One region of the Massilia sp. UYP11 genome, then DNA from elsewhere that is predicted to be linked to it. Evidence: predicted binding sites of a transcription regulator. Region 1 holds the regulator's gene; the other holds the start of a gene.
The links. Region 1 encodes FliA, which starts transcription of late flagellar genes. Its sites were predicted from a motif close to CTAAAGTTTNNNNNNNNNNNGCCGNTA; they were not measured.
Positions count from the first base shown of each region.

Region 2: ABIB38_RS15575 (flagellar protein FliT) is a predicted target of FliA. The motif match lies at 5,682-5,708, and genes of this name have one in related genera.

Region 1 is NZ_JBNDJE010000016.1:67,711-75,529, forward strand. Features, by position in the region: gene rfbD (dTDP-4-dehydrorhamnose reductase) at 1-588, opposite strand, end outside; gene rfbB (dTDP-glucose 4,6-dehydratase) at 585-1,661, opposite strand; gene ABIB38_RS18595 (M35 family metallo-endopeptidase) at 2,010-3,083, shown strand; gene ABIB38_RS18600 (hypothetical protein) at 3,204-3,707, opposite strand; gene motD (flagellar motor protein MotD) at 3,806-4,561, opposite strand; gene ABIB38_RS18610 (flagellar motor protein) at 4,576-5,319, opposite strand; gene ABIB38_RS18615 (RNA polymerase sigma factor FliA) at 5,301-6,029, opposite strand; gene ABIB38_RS18620 (MinD/ParA family ATP-binding protein) at 6,074-6,895, opposite strand; gene flhF (flagellar biosynthesis protein FlhF) at 6,888-7,819, opposite strand, start outside.
Region 2 is NZ_JBNDJE010000011.1:45,751-53,569, forward strand. Features, by position in the region: gene ABIB38_RS15545 (MATE family efflux transporter) at 1-632, shown strand, start outside; gene ABIB38_RS15550 (S9 family peptidase) at 684-2,903, shown strand; gene ABIB38_RS15555 (CsbD family protein) at 2,982-3,188, opposite strand; gene ABIB38_RS15560 (AI-2E family transporter) at 3,371-4,468, shown strand; gene ABIB38_RS15565 (CsbD family protein) at 4,591-4,767, opposite strand; gene ABIB38_RS15570 (class I SAM-dependent methyltransferase) at 4,861-5,502, opposite strand; gene ABIB38_RS15575 (flagellar protein FliT) at 5,761-6,042, shown strand; gene ABIB38_RS15580 (type IV pilus assembly protein FimV) at 6,140-7,243, opposite strand; gene fumC (class II fumarate hydratase) at 7,332-7,819, shown strand, end outside.

The DNA of each region.
Region 1 (7,819 bases):
CAGCGCCAGCGCCGTGGCGTCGGCCAGCAGTTCGGCGCCGGTCGGCGCGCCATGCTGGTCGGCGACCACGCTCAGGGATGCGCGTTCCTTTGCCAGCCGCAGCATGGTCTTGGCAAAATTGCTGCCGCGCGCAGCGAATACCCAGCTGGTGCGCAGGATCAGGTGCATGGCGCCACTGGCGCGGATCCGTTCCTCGCCGCCGGCCTTGGTATGGCCGTACACCGACAGCGGATTGACGGCGTCGGTCTCGACCCAGGCGCCCTCTTTCGCGCCGTCGAAGACATAGTCGGTCGAGTAATGCACCAGCCAGGCGCCCAAGGCGGCGGCCTCTTCGGCCAGGACGCCGGGCGCGACCGTGTTGCAAGCGTGCGCGGCGTCGCGGTCGCTTTCGGCCGCGTCCACTGCCGTGTAAGCGGCGGCGTTAACGATCACATCGGGCCCGACGGCGCGCACCAGCGCCCGCAGCGACGCGGAGTCGGCGATATCGGCTTCGCCGCGGCCACAGGCACGCAGCTCGCCCAGCGGCGCCAGCGCACGCTGCAGCTCCCAGCCGACCTGGCCATCCTTGCCGAGCAACAGGATCTTCATGCGGCCGGCCGTCCATCGGCGTAGTGCCGGTCGATCCAGTCGCGGTAGCCGCCGCTGGTCACGTTGCGCACCCATTCGCCGTTGGCCAGATACCACTCGACGGTCTTGCGGATGCCGGTCTCGAACGTCTCGGCCGGGCGCCAGCCCAGCTCGCGCTCCAGCTTGCCCGCATCGATCGCGTAACGGCGGTCGTGGCCGGGGCGGTCCTTCACGAACGTCATCTGCGCGGCATACGACTGGCCGTCGCCGCGCGGACGCAACTCGTCGAGGATCGCGCACAAGGCGCGCACCACGTCGATATTGGCCTTCTCGTTGCCGCCGCCGACGTTGTAGGTCTCGCCCGGCCGGCCGTCGGCCAGCACGCGCCGGATGGCGCTGCAGTGGTCGAGCACGTACAGCCAGTCGCGGATCTGCCGGCCGTCGCCATAGATCGGCAGCGGCTTGCCGGCCAGCGCATGGTGGATCACCAGCGGGATCAATTTTTCCGGGAAATGGAACGGGCCGTAATTGTTCGAGCAGTTGGTGGTCAGTACCGGCAACCCATAGGTATGGTGGTAGGCGCGCACCAGGTGGTCCGACGCCGCCTTGCTGGCGGAGTAAGGGCTGTTCGGCTCGTAGCGGTTCTGCTCGTTGAACGCCGGCGCGTCGCTGGACAGCGAGCCATACACCTCGTCGGTGGACACGTGCAGGAAGCGGAACGTCTCACGCAGCCCGGGCGCCAGGCCGTTCCAGTAGGCGCGCACCGCCTCGAGCAGATTGAAGGTGCCGACGATATTGGTCTGGATGAAGGCGCCGGGGCCGTCGATCGAGCGATCGACGTGGCTTTCGGCCGCGAGATTCACTACCGCACGCACCCGGTGTTCGGCCAGCAGGCGGCCTACCAGCGCGCCATCGCCGATATCGCCGCGCACGAAGTGGTGGCGCGGATTGCCCTCGAGGCTGGCGAGGTTCTGGAGATTGCCGGCGTAGGTCAGCTTGTCGAGGTTGACGACTGGCTCGTCATGCTGCGCCAGCCAGTCGATGACGAAGTTCGAGCCGATGAAGCCCGCTCCGCCGGTCACGAGGATGGTCATTCCTGCGGTTCCTGGTAAAAGTGTACATGGTCAGGCGGCGCCAGGGCGCCTTCCTGAGCCCAAAATCCAACGCACCATTCTCGGGGCGATATAGCTCGATTGTCAATGAGCGGCATGGCCCCCGGACAGCGCCGTACGCCAGGCGCGCCTACGCGGCTGCGTCGCTCGCCAGCCGCACGCCCATGGTCGCCCGCCTGCCAGCGGTCGCTGTTCTGTTACTTATTTGTATTAGTTTCGCCAGCCCATTGACTTGGTTTAAGAAGAGTAACAATGAACGTTGCATCAGCGCAAGATGCAGCACCTGTATGGGGTGACAGTGGGGAATCGCCATCATTTCAGGAGCCCGCCATGTCCCTCCACCCTGTCCTCCCGTCGGCCGCCGTCGCGGCCCTGGTGCTGTCGTTCTGCAGCAGCGCCGCGGCCGCCGTCGAGGTCACCGTCACGCCGGTGAAACCCGCCGTCGAGCGTGGCGACGACGTGCTGGTGCGCGTCACCCTCACCAATGCGTCCGGGGCCGCCCAGCACCTGCTGCGCTGGCGCACGCCGCTCTATGGGGTCGAGGCGTCCCTGTTCGAGGTGCGGCGCGACGGCCAGCCGGTGCGCTACCTCGGCCGGCGCATCAAGCGCGCGGCGCCCGGCCCGTCGGACTACGTGCGCCTGGATCCCGGCGCCTCGCTCAGCAAGACCGTCGAGCTGTCGCGGCTGTACGAGATGAGCGTGACCGGCAGTTACACGATCCGCTACCACAGCGCCGCCATGCCGGCGCCGGGCGCCGGTGTCCAGGCGGTGGTTGGCGAGCTGGTCTCGAAGCCGGTCAGCATCTGGGTCGACGGCCGCCTGCCGCGCGGCGCCAAGCCGGCCGCCATCGCGCCGGAACCGGGCGGGGCCGGCCTGAGCTACGCCAACTGCTCGAACGCTCAGCAAGAGCAATTGGTGACGGCGATGGATGCAGGACGCGCGATGACGCGGGATGCCCACGCCTACCTCACCTCGGGCAAGCAGTATGGCGAGCGCTACACGACCTGGTTCGGCGCGCCCGACGCCGCGCGCGGCGCCAAGGTCAGCGGCAATTTCACGGCCATCAAGGACGCGTTCGAGAACAAGCCGGTCAAGATCGACTGCGATTGCGACGAACCGTATTTCGCCTATGTGTATCCGGCGCGTCCCTATACCGTGTGGGTGTGCAGGGCGTTCTGGGCCGCGGCCGTGACCGGCACCGATTCGCGCGGCGGCACCCTGTTGCACGAGCTCAGCCATTTCGACGTGGTGGCGGCGACCGATGACCACGTGTACGGCCAGTCCGGCGCCGCCGAACTGGCGCGCACGGCGCCCGAGCGGGCGATCAACAACGCCGATTCACATGAGTATTTTGGGGAGAACACGCCGGCAGTAGGGTTGGCGGCTTCGCCGCCGACGCGGTGATGGTTATCGGTGCCCTTTTCGCGCCGGATGATCTTGCCGCTACCTATCACCGCGTTGGGTAATCTGGTCCAGTGGACCAGATTACGAGCCGCCGACCCTACGGTTCAAGCAAGCGTTGATTCACCGCTGCGTAAACGAAAACTTCACCGGAATCGCCGGACTGCTCTTGATGCTGCCCGCATCGACCTTGCCCAGGCTGGACAGCCACGGTCCGGCATAGCGGATCTCGTAGCTGTGCTGCCCTGGTTTGAAGGCATAGGCCTGGGTGATGTCGATTGTGTTCAGGTGCGTGGTCTGCGGCTTGACCTCGAGGTAGTCGGCCGGGCCCAGGGCCGCGCGCTTGACCATGCGGCCGGTGTAGGCCACTTCTGCCCCGGGTGTGCGCAGGTCGAAGCGCGGAGCGGTCAGGTCGTCGCCCAGGGCGATCTCGCGCGGGATCCACACCGACTGGTCGCCGCGGTTTTCGATCAGCACCCGCACCTTGACCGACTTGGCGCCGGTCTTCACTTCGAGCCGGTGATGCACGTTCACCTTGGCCTCCACGGCCTTGACCGCGCCGGCCAGGCCGCCCAGCGCCAGCAGCGTCGCCAGCACAGCTGCCGGCATGCTTCGTTTGACATGCATCTTGCCTCCTTCCGGGACGGGGCCACCACGGTTTGACAGACTCGCCGCCGCGGGCGCGACAACGGTCTTCCAATTATGACACGGGTAGTCGTGACAGTTCAGGGCAGAATGTTACCGCCTGTTTCAGGCAAGGCCGCCAGGATGGTCACCGCCACCCGCCGGTTGCGGGTCTGCCCGGACACGTCCGTATTCGGCGCCACCGGCCGCGTGTCGGCAAAGCCGATCGCCGACAGCCGCGCCGGCGGCAGTCCGTGGTCGATGAACAGGCGCACCACGCTCGAGGCGCGCGCGGTCGACAGTTCCCAGTTCGACGGATACACCGGGCTGGCGATCGGCACGTCGTCGGTATGGCCCTCGACCTCGATGCGGTGGCTGTCATCCCGGAGCAGGCCCGCCACCGCGCCCAGCACTTCGCGCGCTTCGGGATCGAGCAAGGCCTGGCCCTGCGCGAACAGCACGCTGGCGTTGATCTCGACGCTGATGCCGCGCGCGTTCTGGGTCACCCGCACCTGGCCCGACTTCACCAGCGGCAGCAGGGTCGCCGACAGCGCGCGCGCCATCGCGCCCATGCGCTCCTGCTCGCGCCGCGCGGCCTCGTTGCGCTTGCGGTTGATGATGTGCGACAGCGGCAGCACCGGCTCGACATTGGTGTTCACCTGCGTGGCCGCGCCGCGCCCGCCGAAGGCGTCGCCCAGGGCGTCGGACAGCACCTGGTACTTGCCCTCGTTGACGATGGAGATCGCGTACATCACCACGAAGAAGGCGAACAGCAAGGTGATCAGGTCGGCGTACGAGATCAGCCAGCGCTCGTGGTGTTCCTGCGGGACGTCCTCGTCGTAGCGCTTGCGGGCCATGATCTCGCGTGCCGTCAGTGGCGCGCCAGCAGGCTGGCGACGCGCTCGTCGACCACGCGGCCGTGGTCGCCGCTGGCCAGGTCGGCGAACACCTCGGCCAGGATCTCGTACTGCGCGACCCGGTCGTTGACGATCGCCTTCAATTTATTGCCGACCGGGTAGAGGAACAGGTTGGCCAGGCCCACGCCGTACACGGTCGAGACGAAAGCGACCGCGATGCCCGAACCCAGGCGCGCCGGGTCGGACAGGTTTTCCATCACCTGGATCAGGCCCAGCACGGCGCCCAGGATGCCGATCGTCGGCGCATAGCCGGCCGCCGATTCCCAGATGCGCGCCGCTTGCCGCTGGGCGAATTCATAGCCGTTGATCTCGTGCTCGAGCAGGCTGCGCAGCTTGTCGGGCGCGATGCCGTCCACCACCAGGCGCAGGCCCTTGGCCACGAACGGATCGGCCCTGCCCATATATTGTTCCAGCGACAGCAGGCCGTCGCGGCGCGCCGACTGGCTCCACAGCGCGATGTCGCGCGACAGCTTCTGGCGGCCGTTTTTTGGCGGCACGAACACCCAGCGCAGCATGCCGAGGCCGCGCAGGAACGTGCGCGACTCGCTCTGCAGCAGCACGGCGCCGAAGGTGCCGACGACGACGATGGCGAAGGCCGCCGGCTGCATCAGCGATGCGAACCTGCCGCCGTCGAGCGTGTAGCCGAGGAAAATGCCGGCGATCGCCAGCACCAGGCCGCCTACGCTGGCCCAGTCCATATATGCTCTCTCAAGGTGGTGCGCAGGCGCGCGACGGCCTGGGTGTGCAGCTGCGACACCCGCGATTCGGAGACGCCCATGACGGCGCCGATTTCCTTCAGGTTCAGCTCTTCTTCGTAATACAGGCCCATCAACAGCTTCTCGCGCGGCGGCAGGTTGTCGATGGCCTCGATCACGGCGTGGCGGAAGTCGGTTTCCATCAGGCCGCGCAAGGGGTCGCTGTCGTCCACCGCATAGCGGTCGAGGAAATTGCCGTCGCCGTCGTCGTCATGGAAATCTTCGTAATAGAGCAGCTGGTGGCCGCCCGAGTCGGCCAGCATGTCCTGGTAATCCTCGAGCGAGAGCTTGAGCGAGCCGGCCACCTCGGATTCGCTCGGCGGGCGGCCCAGCCGCTGCTGCAGCGCGTGCATTGCGGTCTCGACCTTGCGCATGTTCTGGCGCGTACTGCGCGGCATCCAGTCGCTGCTGCGCAATTCGTCGAGCATCGCGCCGCGGATGCGCAACACCGCATAGGTCTCGAATTGCGCGCCGTGGGTGTCTTCGTAGCGGTTGATCGCGTCCAGCAGGCCGATCATGCCTGCTTGCACCAGGTCATCGACTTCCACGGAAGGCGGCAACTTGGCCTTCATGTGGTGGGCAAGGCGCTTTACCAACGGCATATGCTCCGTCAGCAAAGAATTCTTGTCCGTTTTCCCTTTGACCGTGTACATGCTGGTGTCAGTCTTCTCTCTACTTGTTCTATTGCCGATGCCGGTCACGAACCTAAGCGGGCTGCGCCGCCCTGCTTGCCGAACTGCGGCATGGCGTTCAGCGCGAACTTGCCTGCGAGCTGGCGAAACGCCACCGACGCACCGGCCAGCGGAAAGGCATCGACCACGGCCCGGCCCAGGCGCGCGGCCCGGTGCAGGTATTCGTCGGCCGGCACAGAGCCCATGAAGCTGAGCTTGACGGCAAGATAACGTGTTGCTGCCGCTGACATATTATCGTATACCACCTTGGCCTCAGTCTCTGTCGCGCCGGTAACAAGGATCCCGAAAGGGCGCCGGCCCAGTTGCTGCGACAAGCGCTTGATCAGTGCGTAGGCATTCGTGATCGACGCCGCGCTGGTGGATACCTGCACCACGATCTCGGAATCCACCATCGAAGCCACCGGGAAATCGCCGTCGGGGCCGAGTTCGGCGTCGACGATCACGATTCCCGTTTGCAGCGCCAGCACGTCGAAGGTCTTGCCCAGGCGGCGCGCTTCGGCCGCCGTGTCGGGCACGCCCATCGGCACCACCGAAAAGCCTTGAGGCGCCGGGCGGATCACCTGGTTCAAAGCGCTTTCCTGGCGCGCCACCTGCAGCAGCGAGGCGCTGCGGTTCATGCCAAGCCGGCGCGCGACGCCGTAGTCCACTTCGCAGGCGTCGACGATCAGCACGTCGTTGCCGGCCTGGGCCAGCGAAGCGCCCAGGTTGACCAGCATGGCGCCCTTGTCGTCTTCGGGCGTGGCCGAGAGGAAGGTGACCACGCGCGGACGCGGGCCCTGCAGCATGCGGCGCAGGCCTTCGGCCTGGTCGAAATCGAAACTAGCCAAGGCTCACCTCGCGCGCGGCTTGGGCTGCCGCCATCATCAGCGGCAGGTCGGCGTCGGTAGTAGCGTTGCCGCGGTTGCGGAAGGCGCGGTCGACCAGCAGGGTGCGGTCGGCCACGTGCAGGTCTTCCGGCACACGCTGGCCGTTCGAGATGTAGTGCAGGTTCAGCTTCTGGCGGATCACGATGTCGAGCACGCCGCCGATCGACGTGGCTTCGTCCAACTTGGTCATGATGGCGCCGTGCAGGCCGCTGCCCTGGTAGGCGCGCACCACTTCGTTCAGCGTTTCGCCCGTCGAGGTCGAGTTCAGGCACAGCAGGCGCTTCACGTCGGCGCCCGAGCCGGACAGCATGGCGACCTGCTCGGCCACCATGTGGTCGCGCTGCGACATGCCGATGGTGTCGATCAGCACGGTGTGCTTGTTGCGCAATTCCTTCAGGGCGATGCGCAGGTCGGCTTCGTCCTTCACCGAGTGCACCATCACGCCCAGGATCTTGCCGTAGATGCGCAGCTGCTCGTGGCCGCCGATACGATAGGCGTCGGTGGTGATCAGGGCCAGCTTGTCCGGGCCGTGGCGCATCACGCAGCGCGCGGCCAGCTTGGCGGTGGTGGTGGTCTTGCCGACGCCGGTCGGGCCGACCAGCGCGTACACGCCGCCCTGCTCGAGCAGCGCGTCTTCGTTGCCGATGGTGGTCAGGTTACGGGCCAGCACGGTCTTTACCCAACGCATGGCCTCGAGCGCATCCTTGGTTGCCGACATTTTCTCGATCAGATAACGCGCCAGGGTGGCCGAAAAACCGGCAGCCAGCATCTCGCGCAGCACGGTGGCCTTGTGCGGCTCGCGCTGGGCGGTGGCGTTCCACGACAGTTCGGCCAGCTGGGTTTCCATCAGGCCGCGCATGGCGCGGATCTCGCTCATCATGCCGT
Region 2 (7,819 bases), on a different contig from region 1:
TCAGCGCCTTCGGCCTGATCAGTCTGCTGGTTGCGCGGTATGGCGTGGTGCAGGTGTCGTCGCACCAGATCGCCCTGAACTTCGCCTCGCTGGTGTTCATGGTGCCGCTCAGCTTCGCGATCGGCATGCTCACCCGCGTCGGCCAGGCGATGGGCGAAGGCGACCCGGTGCGTGCGCGCTTCGTCGGCTGGGTCGGCGTGGGCGTCTCGGTCAGCTTCGGCGTGGCGGCCGCGCTCGGCATCGCCCTGTTCCGCTGGGAGATCGCGGCCATGTACACCTCCGACCCGGCGGTGCAGCAGGTGACCGCCAACCTGCTGCTGTTCGCCGCCCTGTTCCAGCTGTCGGACTCGACCCAGGTGGCGACCGCCTCGGCGATCCGCGGCTACCAGGTGACGCGCCCGCCGATGGTGATCCAGCTGCTGTCGTTCTGGGGCCTGTCGCTGCCGCTCGGCTGCATCCTCGGCCTGGCGCCGGCCTGGTTCCCGTGGACCCCGGCCGCGCCGATGGAAGCCACCGGTTTCTGGATCGGCCTGGTGGTGGCGCTGACGGTGGCGGCGGTGTTGCTGACCTGGCAGTTCGAGAAGCTGGCGCGCCAGCGGATCCGCGATGGCGCGATGGCGCAGCCCCGCTGACTCTGGTATCGTCTCGCGATTGCTGTAAATTAATAATCCTCGAGAGACATCATGCGCCCTCTTCTCCTCCTACTGGCCGCGCTCGCGGCCGCTCCCGCCATGGCCGAACGACTGACACTGGACCGCATCTACGGTGAATCTTCGCTGGCCGGCGCCAGCGTGCGCAACCTGCGCGTCTCGCCCGACGGCGAACGCGTGACCTTCCTGCGCCCGCGCGCCGACGACCAGTACCGTCTCGACCTGTGGGAATACAACACCAGGAGCAAGGCGACGCAGCGCCTGGTCGATTCCAAGCAGCTGGTGCCGAACGAGGAATTGTCACTCGAGGAAAAAGCGCGCCGCGAACGCGCGCGCACCGCCGGCCTGTCGGGCATCCTCAACTATTACTGGTCGCCCGACGGCAAGCGGCTGCTGGTGCCGATCGGCGGCGACCTGTATCTCGTGGATGCCGCCAGGCCGGAAGCCGCGCGCAAGGTCGCCTCGGGCAACGTCATCGATCCGAAGATCTCGCCGCGTGGCCGCTACGTGTCGTTCGTGCGCAACCAGAACCTGGTGGTGATCGATCTCGCCACCGGCGCCGAGCGCCAGCTGACCACGGATGGCAAGGGCACCGTGCACAACGGCGAAGCGGAATTCATCGCCCAGGAAGAGATGGACCAGCACACCGGCTACTACTGGGCGCCGGACGATTCGCACATCGCCTACCGCCGCTACGACGAGGCGCCGGTGCCGGTGGTACGCCGCTTCGAGATCTTCGCCGACCGCACCGAAGTGATCGACCAGCACTACCCGGCCGCGGGCGACCCGAACGTGGCGATCGAGCTGATGATCGTCGATCCGGCCACCGGCGCGCAGCGCAAAATCGACCTCGGCCAGGACAAGGACATCTACCTGGTGCGCGCCGACTTCAGCGCCGACGCCAAAACCCTCGTCTACCAGCGCCAGACGCGCGACCAGAAGCGCCTCGACCTGGTGGCGGTCGACGTCGCCACCCTGGCCCAGCGTCCGCTGTTCTCGGAAACCTCCCCTACCTGGGTCGAAGTCCATAACGACCTGCGCTTCCTCAAGAACCGCCAGGCCTTCGTCTGGGCGTCCGAGCGCAGCGGCCGCAAGCACCTGTACCTGTATGACCTGAACGGCAAGCTGCTGCACCCGATCTCGCGCGGCGACTGGGGCGTGGACAATATCCTGGCCGTCGACGAAGGCGCCGGCAAGGTCTATGTGTCGTCGAATCGCGACGCCGTGATCGACAAGCAGACCTATGCGCTGTCGCTGGACGGTCGCGGCGCCGACAAGCCGACCCGCATCACCCAGGGCGACGGCTGGCACGAGGCCTCGTTCGCCGGCAACGGCAAGCTGTTCGTCGACACCTATTCGAACCCGAACACCCCGCCGCAGGTATCGATCCGCCGCGCCGACGGCAGCATGGTCGAGTGGATCGAAAAGAACGAACTCGATGCCGACCATCCGTACACGCGCCACCTCGATGCGCATCTGCCGACCGAATTCGGCACCCTGAAGGCGGCCGATGGCCAGACCCTGCACTATTCGATCATCAAGCCGGCCGGGTTCGATGCGAACAAACGTTACCCGGTATTCCTGTTCACCTATGGCGGCCCGCATTCGCAGCGCGTGACCCGCGCCTGGGGCAATTATTTTGACCAATACATGGCGCAGCAGGGCTTCGTGGTCTTCCGCCTCGACAACCGCGGCTCGGGCCGCCGCGAGCGCCAGTTCACCGATGTGTTGCACAACAACCTGGGCCAGCACGAAGTCGAAGACCAGGTGGCCGGCATCGACTGGCTCGCCAGGCAGAGCTTCGTCGATCCGAAGCGCGTGGGCGTGTTCGGCTGGAGCTATGGCGGGTTCATGACCTTGCGCCTGCTCTCCGCGGCGTCAGGCAAGATCGCGATGGGCGTGTCGGTGGCGCCGGTGACCGACTGGGCGCTGTACGACACCCACTATACCGAGCGCTACGTCGGCGGCACCCCGAAGGGCGATCCGGAAGCTTACCGGCGCAGCGGCGTGTTCGCCCACCTGGACGGCATGCAATCGCGCCTGCTCCTGATCCACGGCATGGCCGACGACAACGTGCTGTTCTCGAACACCACCCTGCTGATCGACGAACTCGTCAAGCGCAATGTGCAGTTCGACCTGATGACCTATCCGGGCGCCAAGCACGGCATGTCGGGTCGCACCAACCAGCGCCACGTGTATGGCCTGATCGAGTCCTACTTCAAGCGGCAGCTGGGCGGCACGCAGCCGAACTGATCGCTGTTTTCCAAAACAAAACGGCCGCGTCGATCGACGCGGCCGTTGTTCATTGCGCTCGAAAAAGCGCGGCGTGGCTTACGGACGTGGCGCTGGACGGGTTGCGCCGTCCACGGCATCCTTCACGCCTTCTTTCGCGTCGCCGTAGGCTTCCTGGGTCTTGCCCTCGGCCTGGTTTGCCAGGCCCTTGGCCTGCTGTTCGGTGCTGCCCACCGCTTTACCGGCGCCTTCCTGAATCTTGCCGCCGATGTCTTTCAGTTTGCCTTCGACTTGGTCTTTGTTCATGGTGTTCTCCTTGAGTAATACATGCCTGGATGGCCATGCGATGACTTCAGAATAGTCCTTTCGCGCCCGCTCATCTGTTCGCGCACGCACATAGTCATGCGACCCCATCCGCGCGACATTTTTATGGCTTGAATGCTAATCTTTTTTTGCAACGCGGCGCGCCGCTCGAGAAGAGAATCCCCATGAATGACACCACTCCCGACACCGTCCCGGCAACCCATGACGCCCCACAAGGCCAGCGCCGGCTGGCGCGCCGTGTGACCCTCGTCAATGGCATCGCAGTGCTGTTCGTCCTTGGCCTGGCCGCCGCCGTGCTGGCGGCCGATGCGCTGCTGCTGGTGTTCGCCTGCGTCCTGTTCGCCATCCTGCTCTATAAACTGAGCGAGATCATGCACCGGCGCTTTCATCTGCAGCGCAAGCTCGCGCTCGGCATCGTCGTGCTGCTGCTCGGCGCCATCATCGGCTTGGGCGGCTGGGCGATGGCGCCGCAGATTTCCGAACAGTCGACCCAGCTGGCGAAGGAAATCCCGGCCGCCATCGAGCGCCTGCAGGGCGAAGTCGAACAGCATCCCCTGCTCAAGCGCGTCGTCGACGAACTGCCGCCGCCGGAAGACATCGTCAAGCAGATGAGTTCGCTGGTGCCGAATGCCGGCCTGTTCTTCACGGGCGTGCTGGGCGCCCTCGGCAACGTCGTCATCATCATTTTCGTCGGCATCTATTTTGCCGCCACGCCGGGTGTGTATACCGGCGGCTTCATCCGCCTGATCCCGCAGCACAGGCGCGGCCGCGCGCGCGAGGTCATCGATGAGATCGGTGATTCGCTGGCCAGCTGGCTGCTCGGCAAGGCGGTGTCGATGCTGATCGTCGGCACCACCACCGCGATCGGCCTCTCCCTGCTGGGCGTGCCGCTGGCGCTGATCCTGGGCATCATCGCCGGCCTGCTCGACTTCATCCCCTACCTCGGCCCGATCATGGCCGGCATCCCGGCGGTGCTGCTGGCACTGTCGATCAGTCCGGAAATGGCGATGTATGCGCTGCTGCTGTTCGCGGCCATCAACATGCTTGAAGGTTATGTGCTGCAGCCAATGATCGAAGCCAAGGCGATCGACCTGCCGCCTGCGCTGGTGATCGTGATGCAGCTGGTCTTCGGCACCCTGTTCGGCTTCGCCGGCGTGGCGCTGGCGACACCGCTGGCCGCAGTGCTGTCGGTGCTGGTCAAGATGCTCTATATAGAAGACGTGCTGGGGGACCGGCCGGCGCAAGGAGCGGCGCCCGGCTGAGGGCGCTGGCCTGGCGTCGCCATCCGGACGCCTGGCGCATCATCCGGGACGCAATTCGGCGGCCAGATAGCAGAACGGCCCGGTCGCGTTCACGACCGGGCCGTTCTGGAAGACGGGCTGGATCAGCGATTGCCTTTGGCGACTTCCTTCATGTCGCCGACTTTCTTCTGGACCTTGCCTTCGGCCTGATTCGACAGGCCTTCGCTCTGCTGCTGGCGGCTGCCGACGGCTTCGCCGATTTTCTGCTGCACCTTGCCGCCAACTTCCTTCGCCTTGCCTTTGACTTGATCCTTGTTCATTGCAGTCTCCTTGCCTGTGACGTGGATGAGCCTTAAGAATAGGTAGAACTTCCAGGCGGTTCTGTTCGACGCTTAACAAACAGGTCGCAACAACTACCCTGGTTTTCTCCAGACGCTGGCCAGCCAGGGCTGCTGGTCGCGCGGCAGGCCGGGCGGACGGTAGTAGTGATGCAGCGCGGTGAAGCCGGCCGCGCGCAGGTAGCGTTCCCAGGTGGGGTAATCATGATAACTGCCGTAGCGCGGGCCGTTCCAGCCTTCCTGGTTGTCGCCGCGCGGATTGGAACTGAACAGCACCCCGCCCGGCTTGAGCGCGGCGTGCAGGTGCGCGAGCACCTGCGGCAAGGCGGCGCTGGGCACATGGAACAGCACCGCGTTGGCGAAAATGCCATCGAATAAGCCTTGAGGCAGATCGAGGTGCAGGAAATCCTGGCGCCAAACCTCGCAGCCGCTGTAAGCGCGCGCCATGGCGACGAAGCGTTCGCTGCCGTCGACGCCGATGGCACGATGGCCCAGCGCGCCGAAGGTCTTGAGGTCGCGCCCCGGGCCGCAGCCCAGGTCGAGGATGGTGTACGGGCGCGGAGCCTCGATCGCGTCCAGCAGGGCGGCGATGTTCTGGCTGACGTCGTGGTCGATCGTGCCGGCGAAGAAGGCATCGGCGTTGCGCTCGTAATGCGCCAGCGTGCGGCGCGCGATCTCGTCGAGCGCGTCGTGCGCGTCGTGCTCCTCCGCGTGCATCTTGTCGTGTTTGTTCTCATGATCCATGACGACAGTATGCCAGCCGGCGGCGAACGGCGCCGTCGCCGCGCGTCGATCGTTGACCAGGGGATGCGAAAGCGGTGCGCCATGCCGCGCAACGGCGTGGCATGGCATGCCAGACCGCCTCAAAAAAAATTCAAGATTTTTTCGAGGCAACCCTAAAGTTCCCGAAACCGCTGCCGTAAAAGAACCAGACAACCGGCAATCCGGCCGGACTTTCATTGTTTTGGTGGCAACATGAACGCAAACGACGCCCTCGCGATGTACGAAAACCTGGCTGGCCTGACCCGTCGGATGTCGGACGCCGCCAAGACCGGGGATTGGAACGAGTTTGCCAGCCTGAACCTGGAAGCCAAGGTCGAAGCCCGCAGCGCCGCCGCCGGCATGCCTGCCCTGGCAGGCGCCCAGCGCCTGCGCAAGATCGACCTGCTCAAGCAGCTGATGGCCAATGACCGCGCGATCCGCGACGTGACCGAGCCATCCGATGGCCGGCTGGACCGCGCGCTGCAGGCGCATTGATTCCCGGTGCATTGATTCCCGGCGAATCCTGAACGAAGGCACCTGCGGGTGCCTTTTTTGTTGGCCTCATCGATCACACGTCCTGCATTACGCACCGTCACCCTGGTGTCGACATCTGCTTCCCGGTCTCGTCCAGATTCGGCTCGACCGGTTCCGGGCTTGTTTTCTTGCGCGCGATACGCTCGCGCAGGCGCGTGATCCAGGGTACGCCGCGCATGGGCTGAAGCTGCCCTGCCCGCTGGCGACGCCGCCGCACCAGCATCAGGAGCGCAGCGCCGGCCAGCACCAGCATGGCGCCAACGGCGCCGGCGATCCAGCCCCAGGGCGTCGACGCCTCCGGTTCGGGCGCCGGACGCCGCCGCGCCGGATGCGGCGTGTTCGGGTTGGCAAGCTGCGGCTTGCCCACCGCCGCCGGACTGGCGCCGAGCGCCACCTGCAATACCTTCACCTTGTCTTCCAGCTGGCCGATCTGTTCGCGCAATTGCGCATTCTTGACATCCAGCGCGGCGCACACGGTCGAACGGTCGATGCCGGGGGCGCAGGCGGCCGGCGCAGGCGGTGCGGCCAGCGCCAGGGGCAGCGCCCTGGGCGGCGGGGTCGGCTTCGCGGCCGGCGCCGGCCGCGCTTCCCGTGGCGGTTCCGGCCTGGGCTCGGCCCCGGATGCGGGTTCCGGCTTCGGCGCCGGCGCGATCTTCGCGACGACCGGCACGGGGGGCGGCGCCGGACGCGACTTGGCCACGACCGGCGCGACCGCGGCCGGCGGCGGCGTGGCGGCCACGACCGGCGTCGCGATCCTGGCCGGCGCCGGCGGCGGGGGATTCGGATCCGGCGCCATCGACAAGGTCACCAGGCGCACGTCGCGCTGGCCGCCATCGGCCAGTTCCAGGTACAGGTGCAGGCGGCTTGACTCGACCGGGGCCAGCGACGTGACGCGCAGGAACTGGCGGCCCTCGCGCTGCGTCACAGTCATATTCAGTGTCGACAGCATGTGCGGCATGCCGATATTGGCGCCGCGGTAGACGTTCGGGTGGGCCAGGCGCACCTGGACCGGGGTCGACGGGGCGGCGAGCATGGTCAGTTCAATGTCCGCCACGAGCGGCTGGCCGATGTACGAAGCGACCTGCGCTTCGCCCAGTTCGGCTGCGCCGGCGAGGCCGGACAGCAGCGTGCAAGTGATGGTCAAGGGGAGGCGGCTAGCCATAAGGAATACCGAAAGAGAAGCCCAAGCGTAATTAACGGACATTGCGATAAACTCTTTAATCCCAGCCCCTTGTAAAACAGGAATGTTTATGGAAAACAGGATTGAGAAGGACAGCTTTGGCCCGATCGACGTGCCTGCCGATCGTCTATGGGGCGCGCAGACCCAGCGCTCGCTCCACCATTTCCACATCTCCACCGAGCGCATGGCGCCCGAGCTGGTCGCGGCGCTGGCCCAGGTCAAGCGTGCGGCGGCGGCGGTCAACCGTTCGCTCGGCAAGCTCTCCAGCGACAAGGCCGACGCCATCATGCGGGCGGCCGACGAAGTGCTCGAGGGCCGCCATCCTGACGAATTCCCGCTCGCCGTCTGGCAGACCGGCTCGGGCACGCAAAGCAATATGAACATGAACGAAGTGCTGGCCAACCGCGGCTCGGAGCTGCTGGGCGGCGCGCGCGGCGAAGGGCGACTGCTGCACCCGAACGACGACGTCAACATGGGCCAATCGTCGAACGACATCTTCCCGACCGCCATGCACGTGGCCGCCGCCTGGGCCCTGGCCAAGAATGTGCTGCCGGCGCT